Regions from separate parts of the Mesorhizobium sp. M0518 genome, predicted to be linked through region 3. Evidence: predicted binding sites of a transcription regulator. Region 3 holds the regulator's gene; each other region holds the start of a gene.
What was found. Region 3 encodes LexA, which represses DNA repair genes until DNA is damaged. Its sites were predicted from a motif close to TGTTCNNNNTGTGTTCNG; they were not measured.

Region 1: the regulator LexA is predicted to act here: its motif matches at 3,110-3,127, upstream of recA (recombinase RecA).
Region 2: the regulator LexA is predicted to act here: its motif matches at 3,394-3,411, upstream of NKI66_RS00895 (helicase-related protein).

The regions. Positions count from the first base shown of each region.
Region 1 covers NZ_JAMYQY010000005.1:308,292-313,580, reverse strand. Annotated here, with positions in the region: gene NKI66_RS10050 (GFA family protein) at 1-344, opposite strand, end outside; partial or broken gene NKI66_RS10045 (TfoX/Sxy family protein) at 436-760, shown strand; gene NKI66_RS10040 (pseudouridine-5'-phosphate glycosidase) at 966-1,883, opposite strand; gene NKI66_RS10035 (carbohydrate kinase family protein) at 1,959-2,903, opposite strand; gene recA (recombinase RecA) at 3,185-4,285, shown strand; gene alaS (alanine--tRNA ligase) at 4,584-5,289, shown strand, end outside.
Region 2 covers NZ_JAMYQY010000001.1:173,305-178,593, forward strand. Annotated here, with positions in the region: gene phaR (polyhydroxyalkanoate synthesis repressor PhaR) at 1-580, opposite strand, end outside; gene NKI66_RS00885 (acetyl-CoA C-acetyltransferase) at 882-2,060, shown strand; gene phbB (acetoacetyl-CoA reductase) at 2,154-2,879, shown strand; gene NKI66_RS00895 (helicase-related protein) at 3,599-5,289, shown strand, end outside.
Region 3 covers NZ_JAMYQY010000019.1:92,983-98,271, forward strand. Annotated here, with positions in the region: gene gltX (glutamate--tRNA ligase) at 1-978, opposite strand, end outside; gene NKI66_RS24745 (ComEC/Rec2 family competence protein) at 1,080-3,530, shown strand; gene lexA (transcriptional repressor LexA) at 3,524-4,264, opposite strand; gene kynU (kynureninase) at 4,676-5,289, opposite strand, start outside.

The sequences.
Region 1 (5,289 bases), on a different contig from region 3:
TCGCTGTCGATCGCCGAGGCGAAGGGATGCACCAGTTCCGGCCATGTCGGATCGTAGAGCCAAAGGGCCGCCCCGCATTTCTTGCAGAAATTGCGCTCGCCGGTCGAGATTTCGCAATGCGGATGCTCGTCGTCCTCGATCTCCGCCCGAAAGACGCCGAGGCTGCGCTTGCCCCTGATGTTCAGTGTTTCGTTGTCGGCACCGAGATTGATGGCAAACCCGCCGCCGCCCTGCTGCTTGCGGCAGATCGAGCAGTAGCACAGCATGAATGGCGCCGGCGTGTGGCTCTCCACCTCGAAACGCACGGCATTGCAGCGGCAGGACCCTTTGAGCAGGACGGGCATGGCGGGAAACTCCGATCGACCTCACACAACCTGTCAGCATGATTTTGGTTGCGGCGATGACAAGGCCAAACGCCGGTGACATGATCGCGGCATGGACAATGAACGCATCGCCGAACTGTTCGAGGGCCTCGGCCCTGTCAGCATCCGCAAACTGTTCGGCGGCAAGGGCATCTATTTCGACGGGTGTCATCGTCGCCATCGTGCTGCGCGGTGAGTTGATGCTGAAGGCCGACGAGCAAAGCGCGCCCGAGTTCGAGGCCGCCGGCTGCACGCAATGGACCTATACCGGCTCGCGCCACGGCAAGCTGGTCGCCATGCCCTACTGGGGCGTTCCCGACAGCGCTTTCGATGATCCCGACGAGATGGCGGCCTGGGTACGGCGGGCGTATGCGGCTGGACGGCGGGCGGGGAAGTGATGCCAGCCTTGGGACGGTCGAGGGACACCACCCCCCTCTGGCCTGCCGGCCATCTCCCCCGCAAGGGGGGAGATTGGCGGTTTCACCGTCTGCCTGCTTTTTTCAACGTTGAAGATTGGCAGAGGCGTTGACGACATTCGATCTCCCCCCTTGCGGGGGAGATGTCCGGCAGGACAGAGGGGGGTGCTGTCCCGCCGACGTTGGCCTACAACGCCTTCGCAATCCGTGCCGCCAGCCGCGCGTTGTTTTCCACCAGCGCGATGTTGGTCTTGAGGCTCCTGCCGCCGGTCAGTTCGAGGATTTTCGACAGCAGGAAGGGTGTCACCGCCTTGCCGGTCACGTTGAGCGCTTCTGCGGCCTTCTGCGCGGCGTCGATATAGCCCGCCATCTCCTCAGCCGGGATTTCATGGTTTTCCGGCACAGGATTGGCGATCAGCATGCCGCCGGCGAGCCCCAGCGCTGCCCTCGTCTGGTAGAAATGCGCGATCTCTTCCGGCTCGTGCAAGGTCAGCGGCGCGCGGAATGGCGAATGTCGCGACCAGAAGGCTGGCATCGTCTCGCAGCCATGGCCGATCACCGGCACGCCGCGCGTCTCCAGCACCTCCAGCGTCTTTTCGATGTCGAGGATCGCCTTGGCGCCGGCCGAGACGACGATGACCGGGGTGCGCGCCAGCTCGTCGAGATCGGCGGAAATGTCAAAACTCTTTTCGGCGCCCTTGTGCACGCCGCCAATGCCGCCGGTGGCGAACACTTTTATGCCGACCATATGCGCCGCGATCATCGTGGCGGCGACCGTGGTGCCACCGGTGCGCCCTTGCGCCACGGCAAAACCGAGATCGGCGCGCGACAGCTTCATGGCGTCGCCCGTCATCGCCAGCGATTCGCGCTCGCCGTCCGAAAGCCCGATCTTGATGCGGCCGCCAACCACGGCGATGGTCGCCGGCACGGCGCCGCCGTCGGTGATGATCTTTTCGACATCGGCCGCCATGGCGCCATTGTCGGGGTAGGGCATGCCATGGGTGATGATGGTGCTTTCCAGCGCCACCACCGGCCGGCCGGCCGCCAGGGCCTGCGCCACCGGCGCGTGGATGTCGATGAAGGGGCCGGCGGTCTCAGGGGTCATCAGGGTCTCCAATCCGGAATGCGGCGCGTCCGTCGGGACATCAGGCAACATCGCGGCACTATGAATTCGCCGGTCTCATGCCACTTCCCTGGCATCCGGCACAAGAGCCAATGCCTCAGTGAAATCAGCCGCGGTGAACTCCGGAACGGCGCTGGCGCTTTCGATGGCAAGCGTCGCCCCGGCAATGCCTTCGCGCAGAGCTGCCCGCAGCGGCAGGCCACGCAGCAAGGCAGCAACCGTAGCGCCCGCCAGCGCATCGCCAGCGCCGGTGACGTCAGCGACCTTTCTTGGCGGCGGCGGCAGGATCGAGAAGGCGCTGGCTTCATCGAAGCCCAGCATGGGCTCGCTGCCCGCCGTCACCACGCCGCTGACAAGGCCGCTGCATCGCAACCCGTCGACGACCTCGCGCTCCGTGGCAGTCGCGGCGACGCCGGCCAGCACCATGGCCTCGCGCCGGTTCATGAAGACGAGCGAGAGCTCCTTCAGCACCGGTATCAGCCGCACCACCTTGGCCGGCGAGATGGCAATGGCGAAAATCGGCTTGCCCGCGGCGAGCGCCACCAGCCGTTCCAGCGCCGAAGAGGGCAGATTGGCGTCGCACAGGATCGCATCGGCGCCAGCGATCACCTCCCGCACCTTGGAGCGCCTGATCTGCTTGGGAAACGCCAAATCATAGAGCGCCATGTCGGCAAAGCCGACGATCAGCTCGCCCTCACTGTCGATCAGCGCCGTGTAGCTCGGCGTCGTGCGGTCGAGGAAGACCGCCGACAGGTCGGTAATGCCTGTCTCGGCAATGGCTCGCGAAACGGTGTCGGCAGCGGCATCGCCGCCGCGAACCGACATGAGCGACGCGGAGACGCCGCGCCGCACGGCGCTGCGCAAAGCGTTGAAGACGCCGCCGCCGACATCCTCGCGCATCGTGCCGGGATTGGAGGCAGCCGGCACGTAAGCGCCGGACACCTGGCCGCGCCGGTCGATATGGGCGCCGCCTACGGCCAGTATTTTCGTGGATTTCAGCATGTCGGCGATATGACCTTTGTTATTCCAGCCGCACAAGCGCTAGGCTACGCGACGGAGCTTCGCATGCAAGGCGGCGATTCGGCAGATCGAAAACAACCGAGCCGTCTGGCCCAACGTGTGGTGCATCCCTGATCGAATCCTTGGACAAAAAAAGAACAAATCCGGATATTGTTTGTTTTTCAGATATTTGACCCCTCTTGCCAAATGAGAACAAAAAAGGTACAAATAGGCAGGGATTACGGATTGTCCGGCCTTCATTGACGACCAAGGGGTGATGTATCATGGCTCAGAATTCTTTGCGGCTGGTAGAGGACAAGGCAGTGGACAAATCAAAGGCTCTAGATGCGGCGCTGTCGCAAATCGAGCGGGCTTTCGGCAAGGGCTCGATCATGCGGCTCGGCGCCAACGATCAGGTCGTCGAGATTGAAACGGTGCCGACCGGCTCGCTTGGCCTAGACATCGCGCTTGGTGTTGGTGGCTTGCCGCGCGGCCGCATCATCGAGATCTACGGGCCGGAAAGCTCGGGCAAGACGACGTTGGCGCTGCACACCGTTGCGGAAGCCCAGAAGAAGGGCGGCATCTGCGCCTTCGTCGATGCCGAGCATGCGCTCGATCCGGTCTATGCCCGCAAGCTTGGCGTTGATCTCGAAAACCTCCTGATCTCGCAGCCCGACACCGGTGAGCAGGCGCTGGAAATCTGCGACACGCTGGTGCGCTCCGGCGCCATCGACGTGCTGGTGGTCGATTCGGTCGCGGCGCTGACGCCACGCGCCGAAATTGAAGGTGAGATGGGCGATTCGCTGCCGGGCCTGCAGGCCCGCTTGATGAGCCAGGCGCTGCGCAAGCTGACCGCGTCGATCTCGCGCTCCAACACCATGGTCATCTTCATCAACCAGATCCGCATGAAGATCGGCGTCATGTTTGGTTCGCCCGAGACCACGACGGGCGGCAACGCGCTGAAATTCTACGCTTCGGTGCGTCTTGACATCCGCCGCATCGGCTCGATCAAGGACCGCGACGAGGTTGTCGGCAACCAGACCCGCGTCAAGGTGGTCAAGAACAAGCTGGCGCCGCCCTTCAAGGTGGTCGAATTCGACATCATGTTTGGTGAGGGCGTGTCCAAAACCGGCGAACTGGTCGATCTCGGGGTCAAGGCCGGTATTGTCGAGAAGTCTGGCGCCTGGTTTTCTTATAATTCGCAGCGTCTCGGCCAGGGCCGCGAAAATGCCAAGCTGTTCCTGCGTGACAATCCCGACACGGCACGCGAGATCGAGTTGTCGATCAGGCAGAATGCCGGGCTGATCGCCGAGAAATTCCTCGAGAATGGCGGCCCTGAGCGCGGCGAAGACGACGGTTTCGAGGAAGAATCCGGCGCCATGTAACAGCTTCGTGCGCGATGCCGGCCGGAGTTCGGCCATAATCGCGTTCTATTATCTCAGGCTTAGGTAATTGAGTTCCGCGTTATTGCGTTTCGAAACCGCCGGCCCAGTGCCGGCGGTTTTGCGTTTCGGCAGCGAAAACAGGCCGGTTCGAACGGCCGGCAAAGGCCGTGGATTGGACCAATTCCGTGTTTCTGGACAGGGTGAGGCGCGGCGGCTAAAAGGCCAAGTCCTAATCTTCTAAAAACGCAGAGCCCATTTCCGCCGGTTTGCCGGCGGCTCTTCCGAAAAGGCAGCATTCATGAGTGGCGTGAACGAGATCCGGTCGACATTTCTCGACTACTTCCGCAAGGAGGGTCACGAGATCGTCGCGTCGAGCCCGCTGGTGCCGCGCAACGATCCGACACTGATGTTCACCAACGCCGGCATGGTGCAGTTCAAGAATGTCTTCACCGGTTTGGAGAAGCGGCCCTATTCGCGCGCGTCGACAGCCCAGAAGAGCGTGCGCGCCGGCGGCAAGCACAACGATCTCGACAATGTCGGCTACACGGCACGCCATCTGACCTTCTTCGAGATGCTCGGCAATTTCTCCTTCGGCGACTATTTCAAGGAGCGCGCCATCGAGCTTGCCTGGAACCTGATCACCAGGGAGTTCGGGCTGAACAAGGACAAGCTGCTGGTCACCGTCTATCACACGGACGACGAGGCGGCCGGTTTCTGGAAGAAGATCGCCGGGTTTTCCGACGACCGCATCATTCGCATCGCGACATCGGACAATTTCTGGGCGATGGGCGATACCGGACCCTGCGGGCCGTGCTCGGAGATCTTCATCGACCGCGGCGAGCACATCTGGGGTGGTCCTCCCGGCAGCCCGGAGGAAGATGGCGACCGTTTCCTGGAATTCTGGAACCTGGTGTTCATGCAGTATGAACAGGTGACGAAGGAGGAGCGGATCGACCTGCCGCGCCCCTCGATCGACACCGGCATGGGCCTGGAGCGCATGGCGT
Region 2 (5,289 bases), on a different contig from region 3:
CCGCGATCTGGTCCTTCAGCTCCTGAAGGTCGTCGGGCTTGTCAGCCGTTTCCTTCCTGGCCGGCTCGGGCGTTGGCGCAGCCGCCGGCGTAGAGCCAGCGGGCGGGAACGGCGTGAACAGCCGCATCGCATTCTGGAACATTTCCATGTTGCGGCGTGTCTGTTCCTCCAGCGCCTTGATCGGCGTAGTGATCTTCATCATGTCGAGCGGCGACTTGCCGATCGCCCCCTTCATCTGCTCGCGAAAGCGCTCCTGCTCCTTGGAAAAGGCGAGCATCGACTGTTCGAGGAAGCTCGGCACGATCATCTGCATCTGGTCGCCGTAATAAGCGATGAGCTGGCGCAGGAACGGGATCGGCAGCATGTTTTGCCCGTCCTTGTTCTCCAGTTCGAAGATGATCTGGGTCAGCACCGGATGCGTGATGTCGTCGCCGGTCTTGGCGTCCTGGACGGTGAACTCCTCGCCCTTCTTGACCATCTCGGCGAGGTCCTCGAGCGTCACATAGGTGCTGGTGCCGGTGTTGTAGAGGCGGCGATTGGCGTATTTCTTGATGATGATCGGATCGTCTTTAGCGGCCATCTACATCCTCCCGGGGACACCGGCGCGCCTCTGAGCAAGCCGCCGATAACGATTGTGCCTTTTTTTTGAGGATATGCGCAAAAGCTTCACAATTCCAAGCAGTTTGTGCAGTGCGGGATCACTAAATGCTGCATAGCAGGCAAAATATGCTGCGCAGCAATGGACGAATGGCCGCCATGGCAAGGCACGACCTGCTTGCGGCGCATGGGCGCCCTGCCTATTTCCGGTTTGACTTGGGGTTGGGAAAGGGCAAGAAAAGTCCCTAACGACAGAACGACACCCTTGAAGTCTGGAGAAGAAAATGTCCGCTTCCATCGTCATTGCCAGCGCGGCGCGCACGCCGGTCGGCTCCTTCAACGGCGCCTTTGCCGCCACCCCGGCGCATGAGCTCGGTGCCGTTGTCATCAGGGAATTGCTGTCACGTGCCGGTGTCGAACCAGGCGAGGTCGACGAGGTCATCCTCGGCCAGGTGCTGACCGCCGCGCAAGGCCAGAACCCGGCCCGCCAGGCATCGATCAATGCTGGCTTGCCCAAGGAAACCACAGCCTGGGGCCTCAATCAGGTTTGCGGCTCGGGCCTGCGTGCCATTGCGCTCGGCATGCAGCAGATCGCCACCGGCGATGCCAAGGTCATCGTCGCCGGCGGCCAGGAATCGATGTCGCTTTCGACCCATGCCCAGCACCTGCGCGCCGGCGTCAAGATGGGCGACTTCAAGTTGATCGACACCATGATCAAGGACGGGCTGTGGGATGCCTTCAACGGTTATCACATGGGCAACACCGCCGAAAACGTGGCACGTCAGTTCCAGATCACCCGCGAAGACCAGGATCAGTTTGCGCTGGCTTCGCAGAACAAGGCCGAGGCCGCGCAAAAGGCCGGCAAGTTCAAGGACGAGATCGTCGCCGTCACACTCAAGGGCAAGAAGGGCGACACCATTGTCGACCAGGACGAATACATCCGCCATGGCGCCACGCTCGACGCCATGACCAAGCTGAAGCCGGCCTTTGACAAGGACGGCACGGTGACCGCCGCCAACGCCTCCGGCATCAATGACGGTGCCGCCGGCGCGCTGCTGATGAGCGAGGCGGAAGCGGTGAGGCGCGGCATCACCCCGCTGGCACGCATCGTGTCCTGGGCAACCGCCGGCGTCGATCCGCAGATCATGGGCACCGGCCCGATCCCAGCATCGCGCAAGGCCTTGGAAAAGGCCGGCTGGTCGGTCGGCGATCTCGACCTGGTCGAGGCCAACGAGGCCTTTGCCGCGCAGGCCTGCGCCGTCAACAAGGACATGGGCTGGGACCCCTCGATCGTCAACGTCAATGGCGGCGCCATCGCCATCGGCCACCCGATCGGTGCTTCCGGCGCCCGTGTCTTCAACACGCTGGTCTTCGAGATGCGCCGGCGCGGCGCCAAGAAGGGTCTCGCTACCCTGTGCATCGGCGGCGGCATGGGCGTCGCCATGTGTATCGAAGCACTCTGAAGAACTCACTAACCGGGCGGCGCGAGCCGCCCGTTCTGTATCCAGTGCCTGCCAAGCCCGACAACAGGGCGGTATCAAAAAAAGGGGAAATGCATGACCAAGGTAGCAATCGTCACAGGCGGATCGCGCGGCATCGGGGCGGCGATCTCGATCGCATTGAAGACCGTCGGCTATTCGGTTGCCGCGAACTACGCCGGCAATGACGCCGCAGCGGCGAAATTCAAGGCCGAGACCGGCATTCCGGTCTACAAATGGTCGGTCGCCGACTATGATTCCTGCGCGGCCGGCATCAAGCAGGTCGAGGCCGATCTCGGCCCGGTCTCGGTGCTGGTCAACAATGCCGGCATCACCCGCGACGCCATGTTCCACAAGATCACGCGCGAGCAGTGGAAAGAGGTCATCGACACCAACCTGTCCGGCGTCTTCAACATGACGCATCCGCTGTGGAGCGGCATGCGCGACCGCAAGTTCGGCCGCGTCATCACCATCTCGTCGATCAACGGCCAGAAAGGCCAGGCCGGCCAGGTCAACTATTCCGCCGCGAAGGCTGGCGACATCGGTTTCAGCAAAGCCCTCGCTCAAGAGGGAGCCCGCGCGGGCATCACCGTCAACGTCATCTGCCCTGGCTACATCGCCACCGAGATGGTCAAGGCGATCGACGAGAGGGTGCTCAACGACCGCATCATCCCGCAAATCCCCGTCGGTCGCCTCGGCGAACCGGAAGAGATCGCGCGCTGCGTAGTCTTCCTCGCATCCGAAGATGCCGGCTTCATCACCGGCTCGACCATCACGGCCAACGGTGGCCAATACTTCGCCTGACGACGTGGCGATGTAGGAGATCGACGGGCCGGCACACCGGCCCGTTTCCGGCACGGTCCCTTTGACGTGCTCGCGACCGTAGCTGACCCAATTCGGCACGCGAAGGTTAACAGCCGGCAGCAGCCCTGTGCAAAAGCTCCCTGGCAACCTGTGGATTCTCGGTGGATAAACTGTTCACAACACAAGATATTGAGGTGAACAAATCGGGAAAATTACGCCATCGCCGATTCGTCGCCGATTCGTTCCGGCTATGAGCTGAACGTTAACGACGACAGCCGGAATCGCCTGCCCAACTGCTTAACGCAGGTTAAGAAAGATCAACAATTTCATAATGTTGGTCGAGGCGCGCCAAGCCACCGTGATTGTTTCCAGGCAAAGGTTAACGGCAACGCCCTCTTAGCATCAAACGGGCCAGTTCAGCGATTCAGCATGTGGTGCGACTCGCGGTCGCGAAATCCACATGTAGCCGTGAACAAAAGCTGAATCTGCAGGAGTCACTGATTCGTCGCCGATTCGTTCCAGACTCGTTCTATCCGTTAATCCGCAGCCGATTGAAAGCTTGACAAAACCACCTTCTCGCCGCCGACGGAACATTCCGCTTTCGCTTCGCGCCCGAAATCCCTATGTGTCGCCTGTCATACGCGCCATTTGAGGCACGCTCCCGACAACCAGAGGCCAGAAGCCTTATCTCCAGGTCCCGGAAGCCTTATTCTAGGTTGATGAACATCCAGCCCAAACACACAGAGCCGCTGATCCTGTCGGGCCGCGACGTGACCGCCGTGCTCGGGCCGACCAACACCGGCAAGACCCATCTCGCCATCGAGCGCATGGTGGCGCATGAGAGTGGTATCATCGGCCTGCCGCTCAGGCTGCTGGCGCGCGAGGTCTACGCCCGTGTCTGCGAAAAGGTCGGCGCCCACAAAGTGGCGCTGATCACCGGCGAGGAAAAGATCCAGCCGCCGGGCGCCAGATATTCGGTCTGCACTGTCGAGGCCATGCCGCGCGAGACCGACGCCGCCTTCGTCGCCATCGACGAAGTGCAGCTCGCCGGCGACCTCGAGCGTGGCCACATCTTCACCGACCGCATCCTGCATCTGCGCGGCCGCCAGGAAACGCTGCTGCTCGGTGCAGCCACCATGCATGGCATTCTGCAGCGCCTGCTGAGGGGTGTCTCGGTGGTGACGCGGCCGAGGCTGTCGCATCTTGCCTATGCCGGCTCCAAGAAGCTGACCCGCCTGCCGCGGCGCACGGCGATCGTCGCCTTTTCCGCCGACGAGGTCTACGCCATCGCCGAGCTGATCCGCCGCCAGCAGGGCGGTGCCGCCGTCGTGCTCGGCGCGCTCTCGCCGCGCACCCGCAACGCCCAGGTGGCGCTGTTCCAGTCCGGCGATGTCGACTACCTCATCGCCACCGATGCCATCGGCATGGGTCTCAACCTCGATCTCGACCACGTCGCCTTCGCCCAGAACCGCAAGTTCGACGGCTTCCAGTATCGCAACCTGACCGCGGCCGAGCTCGGCCAGATCGCCGGCCGCGCCGGCCGGCATCTGCGTGACGGTACGTTCGGCGTCACCGGCCAGGTCGACCCGCTGGACGAAGAGCTGATCAAGAAGATCGAAGGCCACGATTTCGATCCGGTGAAGGTGCTGCAGTGGCGCACCGCGCATTTCGACTTTGCCAGCCTCGACGCGCTGAAGCGCTCGATCGAGACCAACGCCCCCGTCGAGGGACTGACGCGGGCATTGCCTGCCGTCGACGCACAGGCGCTCGAGCATCTGTCGCGCGACGAGGACATTCGCGCACTCACCACCAATGCCAAGCGCGTGGCGCTGCTGTGGGAAGCCTGCGCGCTGCCCGACTACCGCAGGATCGCGCCGGCGCAGCATGCCGACCTCATCGCTTCCATTTACACGGACCTGGCACGCCACGGCCATGTCGACGAGAATTACATGGCCGAGCAGGTGCGCCGCGCCGATACCACCGAGGGCGATATCGACACGCTGTCGCATCGCATTGCCCAGATCCGCACCTGGACATTCGTGTCGAACCGGCCCGGCTGGCTGGCCGATCAGGCACACTGGCAGGAAAAGACGCGCGAAATCGAAGACAGATTGTCGGATGCGCTGCATGAGCGGTTGACGAAACGCTTCGTAGACCGCAGGACTTCCGTCCTCATGCGGCGCCTTAGAGAAAATACCATGCCTGAAGCCGAAATTAGTCCTACCGGAACCGTCCTTGTCGAAGGCCATCATGTCGGCGAGCTGCAAGGGTTCCGCTTCACCGCGGACCAGACCGCCGGCGGTGAAGACGCCAAGGCGGTGCGCACCGCCGCCCAGAAGGCGCTGGCCGCCGAGTTCGAGGCTCGCGCCGAACGCTTTGGCGCCTCGGCCAATGGCGACATTGCGCTTGG
Region 3 (5,289 bases):
GAAGATGTCGAACAGTTCGGCATCGCTCATGCGGCGCATATGCGCGCCGTTGATCGCCTCCAGCTTGGCGAAGTCGAAGCGCGCCGCGCCCTTGTTGACATCGCCGATGTCGAACCACGAGATCATATCCTTGATCGACATGATCTCGTCGTCGCCATGGCTCCAGCCAAGGCGCGCCAGGTAGTTGAGCAGCGCCTCCGGCAGGTAGCCCATGGCGCGATAGGCCTCGACGCCAAGCGCGCCGTGCCGCTTCGACAGCTTGGCGCCATCGGCGCCGTGGATCAGGGGGATATGCGACATGGACGGCACGTCCCAGCCCATGGCGTTGTAGATCACGGTCTGGCGAGCGGCATTGGTCAGATGATCGTCGCCGCGAATGATATGGGTGACGCCCATATCATGATCATCGACGACGACGGCATGCATGTAAGTGGGATTGCCGTCAGAACGCAGGATGATGAAGTCATCGAGATCCTTGTTGGGAAAGCGCACCTCGCCCTGGACACGGTCATGGACGATGGTCTCGCCTTCGGTCGGCGCCTTGATGCGGATGGCGCCCTTGACGCCTGCGGGCGCCTCAGAGGGGTCGCGGTCGCGCCAGCGGCCGTCATAGCGGGGCGGCAGCCCCTTGGCTCTGGCAGCCTCGCGCATGGCCTCCAGTTCGGCTGGCGTGGCATAGCAATAATAGGCCATGCCCATGCGCACGAGCTCCTCCGCCACCTCGCGGTGGCGCGGCGCACGCTCGAACTGTGACACCGGCTCGCCGTCCCAGCTCAGGCCAAGCCAGGAAAGCCCGTCGAGGATGGCAGCCGTCGCGGCTTCATTGGAGCGTTCACGGTCGGTGTCTTCGATGCGCAGCAGCATCGTGCCGCCAGTGTGCTTTGCATACAGCCAGTTGAACAGCGCCGTGCGCGCGCCGCCTATGTGCAGATAGCCGGTGGGCGAGGGGGCAAAACGGGTGACGACCTTGTCGGACATGGAACTCTCGGAAACCATCTGAAGCGGGTGCGGTTGCGCGGACTTTCGCGCGCCCGGCGTTCATGTAGCATAGGGTGTCGAGGGCGCAAGGGGCAGACCCGATGGCTGGACGAGGCTGGGGCTCGGATCAGGGCGAGGACGCTGCCATCGGCGTCAGCGAACGGTCCCTCTTTGCGCCTCTGCCATTGCCGTCGCCCCTCCTGCCGGATCCCGGCCAAGCGCCGTTACAAGCGGATGTCGCCGCCTCTGTTCCTGTTGCCGAAACCGGCAGGATCGTTCGCGTGCGCCGGCAAATCAGCCTGACATCACTGCCTCGCCTGCGCCACAGCGTGAACACGGCGGCGAGCCTGGAACTCGACCGGGGCGTGGCCTTCCTGCTGGTGCCGGTCTGCCTGGCGATCGGAGCGATCGGCTATTTTTCGCTGACGGCTGAACCCGACTTTGCGAGACCTGTCGCGGTTGTCATTCTGACGGGGATCTGTGCGCTGGTCTCGCGCTCATGGCCAAAGACCCATCTGTGTTTCATGGCGGCACTTTTGTGCGCCCTAGGACTGCTTGCTGCCAAGGTCGAGACGTGGCGTGCGGGCACACAAATGTTGGGCTCGGAAATTTCGACGCAAGTCACCGGCCGCGTCGTCTCGCTCGACCGGATGGAAACCGGCCGTATCCGGCTGACCATCGACGTGACATCGACCGCAAGACCGAAACTGCGCTATGCGCCGGAACGGGTGCGGCTTTCGGCACGCAAGATCCCGGCTGACGTGACCGCCGGCTCCCTCATCACCGGATATGCCAAGCTCTTGCCGCCGACCGGGCCGGTGCGGCCGGACAGCTATGACTTCTCCTTCGACAGCTACTTTGCCGGCATCGGTGGCAGCGGGTTCTTTCTCGGCAATCCAAAGCTTGTCGTCAACGATGACGGCGACATGCCGCTGCCGGCCCGAATTTCCTCTAGCGTGGAAAATGCCCGTGAAGGCATCGCCGACCATATCAGGGCGAGCGTCGGCGGCGCCGAAGGCGAGATCGCCGCGGCGCTGATCGTCGGCGTGCGCGCCGGCATTCCCGATGACATCAATGAGGCGATGCGACGTACCGGCATCTACCACATCATCTCCATTTCGGGACTGCACATGGCTCTGGTCGCAGGCACCATCATGGGTTTGCTGCGCGGCGCCTTCGCCTTGTTTCCCGACTTTTCCGCGCGTCGCCCGGTCAAGAAGTATGCCGCCGCCGCCGCACTGTTCTCGATCGCGGCCTATCTCATCATCTCGGGAGTCGTCGTTGCCGCCGAGCGCAGCTTCATCATGCTGGCGGTGATGCTGATTGCCGTGCTGTTCGATCGAGCAGCACTCACCATGCGCAATCTGGCGATCTCGGCGATCGCCGTCATCGTGGTGTCGCCGCATGAGGTGGTCGGCCCGAGTTTTCAGATGTCGTTCGCCGCGACCGCGGCTCTGGTCGGCGCCTATGCCGGCTGGGCGGATCACCGCGCGGGAAAAGCAAGACCGCCGCCGCCAAAGCGATCCGTGCCCGGTTTCCTGACGCGAAAATTCCTGCTGGCGGCAACCGGCCTTGCCATGACCTCGATCATCGCGGGAAGCGCGACGACGCTGTTTGCCATCTGGCATTTTCAGCGTGTCTCGCCGCTCAGCCTGTTTGCCAATCTCGCGGTAATGCCGATCGTCACCGTCGTCATGTTCCTGGCCGTCGCCAGCGCGCTGTTGATGCCTTTCGGATTGGATTGGCCGGCTCTCTACCTGATGGGTAAGGGCCTGACGATGATGATCGCCATATCAGGCTGGATCTCCGAGCGTTCGCCTGTCGATGGGGTCGGGCTGATTTCGCAGCAGTCGGTCCTGTTGGTGGCAATTGCCCTGGTCATCGCGACAATGGCGACAACTTGGCTGCGGCTCGCTGCTCTGCCATTCGCGCTGGCAGGCTTGCTGACCGTCTCGGATACGCGCACGCCGGATGTGCTAATCTCGGAAGACGCCCGGCTGGTGGCGTTGCCGATCGGTGGCGGCGAGCTTGCCGTCAGCCGGGAACGGCCGAACGAATACACCGTCGACAACTGGAAACGCGCCCTGACATCAGAAACCATCGTCGTGCCAGAGGTGTTCGACAACAGCGATGGGCAATTCGATGTCGCGGATGCCGTTGATCTGCCGCTGGGATCGCCGTTCTATTGCTCCTCAGGCGTTTGCGTGGCCAGGCACATGTCCGGTGCGATCATTGCCTATGTCGAGGACCGCAAGGACGCCTGGAAAGCCTGCGGCTTCGCCGAGCTGATCGTCATCAATGACGCCACCGCGTATGACGCCTGTCACAATCCGCTGGTTCTCGTCATCACCAAGCGGCAACTGGCTCGCAAAGGCAGTGCCGCGGTCTTCTTCGATCGCCAATCGGCGACCACGCCGGCGACGATCAGCTTCGCGGTGGACAGCCCATATCGGCCCTGGCACACGCAACGCAAATACTCTCGTGAGGCAAGGGGGCTGGCACCCTTCAAGAAACCGGAGAAGCCAGCGGCCAACCCACAGCCGCCTCAGTAGCGGCGGATCAGGCCGACGAGCTTGCCTTGCACCTTGACCCTGTCCGGGCCGAAAATACGGGTTTCATAGGCCGGATTGGCGGCTTCGAGAGCAATCGAAGCGCCCTTGCGGCGGAACCGCTTCAGCGTCGCTTCCTCTTCATCGACCAGCGCCACGATGATCTCGCCGGGGCTCGCCGTGTCGGCATTGCGGATGATGACGGTGTCGCCGTCGAAGATACCGGCCTCGATCATCGAGTCTCCCTTGACCTCCAGCGCATAGTGGGCGCCGCCCATGATCATGTCCGGCGGCACCGAGATCGAATGCGTCTGATGCTGGATGGCATCGATCGGCACACCGGCGGCGATACGGCCCATGACCGGGATCGACACGGCGGAGACCGCATCGTCATCATTGCCGGGCGAGGGCATCCGCGAAGGCGCCGGCTTGATCTGCCGGCCAAGGGCGCCACCCTGACCGAGACTGCCCTGGATGACGCTTGGCGAAAACTTCTTTGCCGCGTTGAGACCGGGCGCGATCGAGTCCGGCAATCGCAGCACTTCCAGCGCGCGTGCCCGGTTGGGCAACCGGCGAATAAAGCCGCGCTCCTCAAGTGCGGTGATCAGCCGATGAATCCCGGATTTGGAGGCAAGGTCAAGCGCCTCCTTCATCTCGTCGAAGGATGGCGGAATGCCGCTCTCCTTCAGGCGTTCATGGATGAACATCAGCAGTTCATGTTGCTTGCGCGTCAGCATGGCGGCCCCCAGGTTACCTGAAACCAGAATCGAAAAACAAACCCAGAACAAACCCTATCTGTTCCAGTTGTGTTCTGCAACCGTTTAAAGTTTAATGAATTTGTTAAGGCTGCTGAAATTATTTGGCGCTTGCCAGCGGGTCGCGATCAACAGGCGCTAGGCACGGCGATGCGCCTGTTCCCATTGAAATTATTATGGTTAATGACCTGTGGCTCATCCTCGACCCAAGGCTTGGCATTATCAGTCTATCGACCTCCACAAAGGACGATATCAATCTTCGGGACGTTCGTTTGCCGTGAACGAAACGGAGCCAAAACGCCAACGTCTGTTGGCATTTGTGGCTGGAAATTCAGCCCTCCGTCATCTGCCAGGCAGTGAGGGCGGCGGCGGTGGATCGCGGGGATCGTTGCGTCAGGTAACGGCTTCCTTGACCGCGAAACGGCGGTCCTTCCATGCGCCCGTGCGCAGAATACCCTCCAGCACCTCAACCGCCAGCCACACATCCTTGTAGCCGACATAGAGCGGCGTGAAGCCGAAACGGATGGTCGATGGCGCACGAAAATCACCGATGACGCCGCGCTCGATCAGCGCCCGCATGATTTGATAGCCGTGATCGTGAAGGAACGACACCTGGCTGCCGCGCCTGGTCGCGTCGCGGGTGGTCTCCAGCGTGAGACCGTAGGCGCCGCACCTGGCTTCGACGAGCTGGATGAACAGTTCTGTCAACGCGACACTCTTCTTTCGCAATGCCGCCATGTCGACGTCATTCCAGATGGCAAGCGCGCCTTTGAGCGCCCGCATCGACAGGATCGGCTGAGTGCCGCACAAAAAGCGGCGGATGCCGGTGCCGGCAACATAACCCCGTTCGAAGGCAAAGGGCCGCGCATGGCCCCACCAGCCGCTGAGCGGCTGGCTGATATCGCCGTGGTGGCGCTGCGCGGCATAGATGAAGGCCGGTGCGCCCGGACCGCCGTTGAGGTACTTGTAGGTGCAGCCGATGGCGAAATCGGCATTTGCGTGATCGA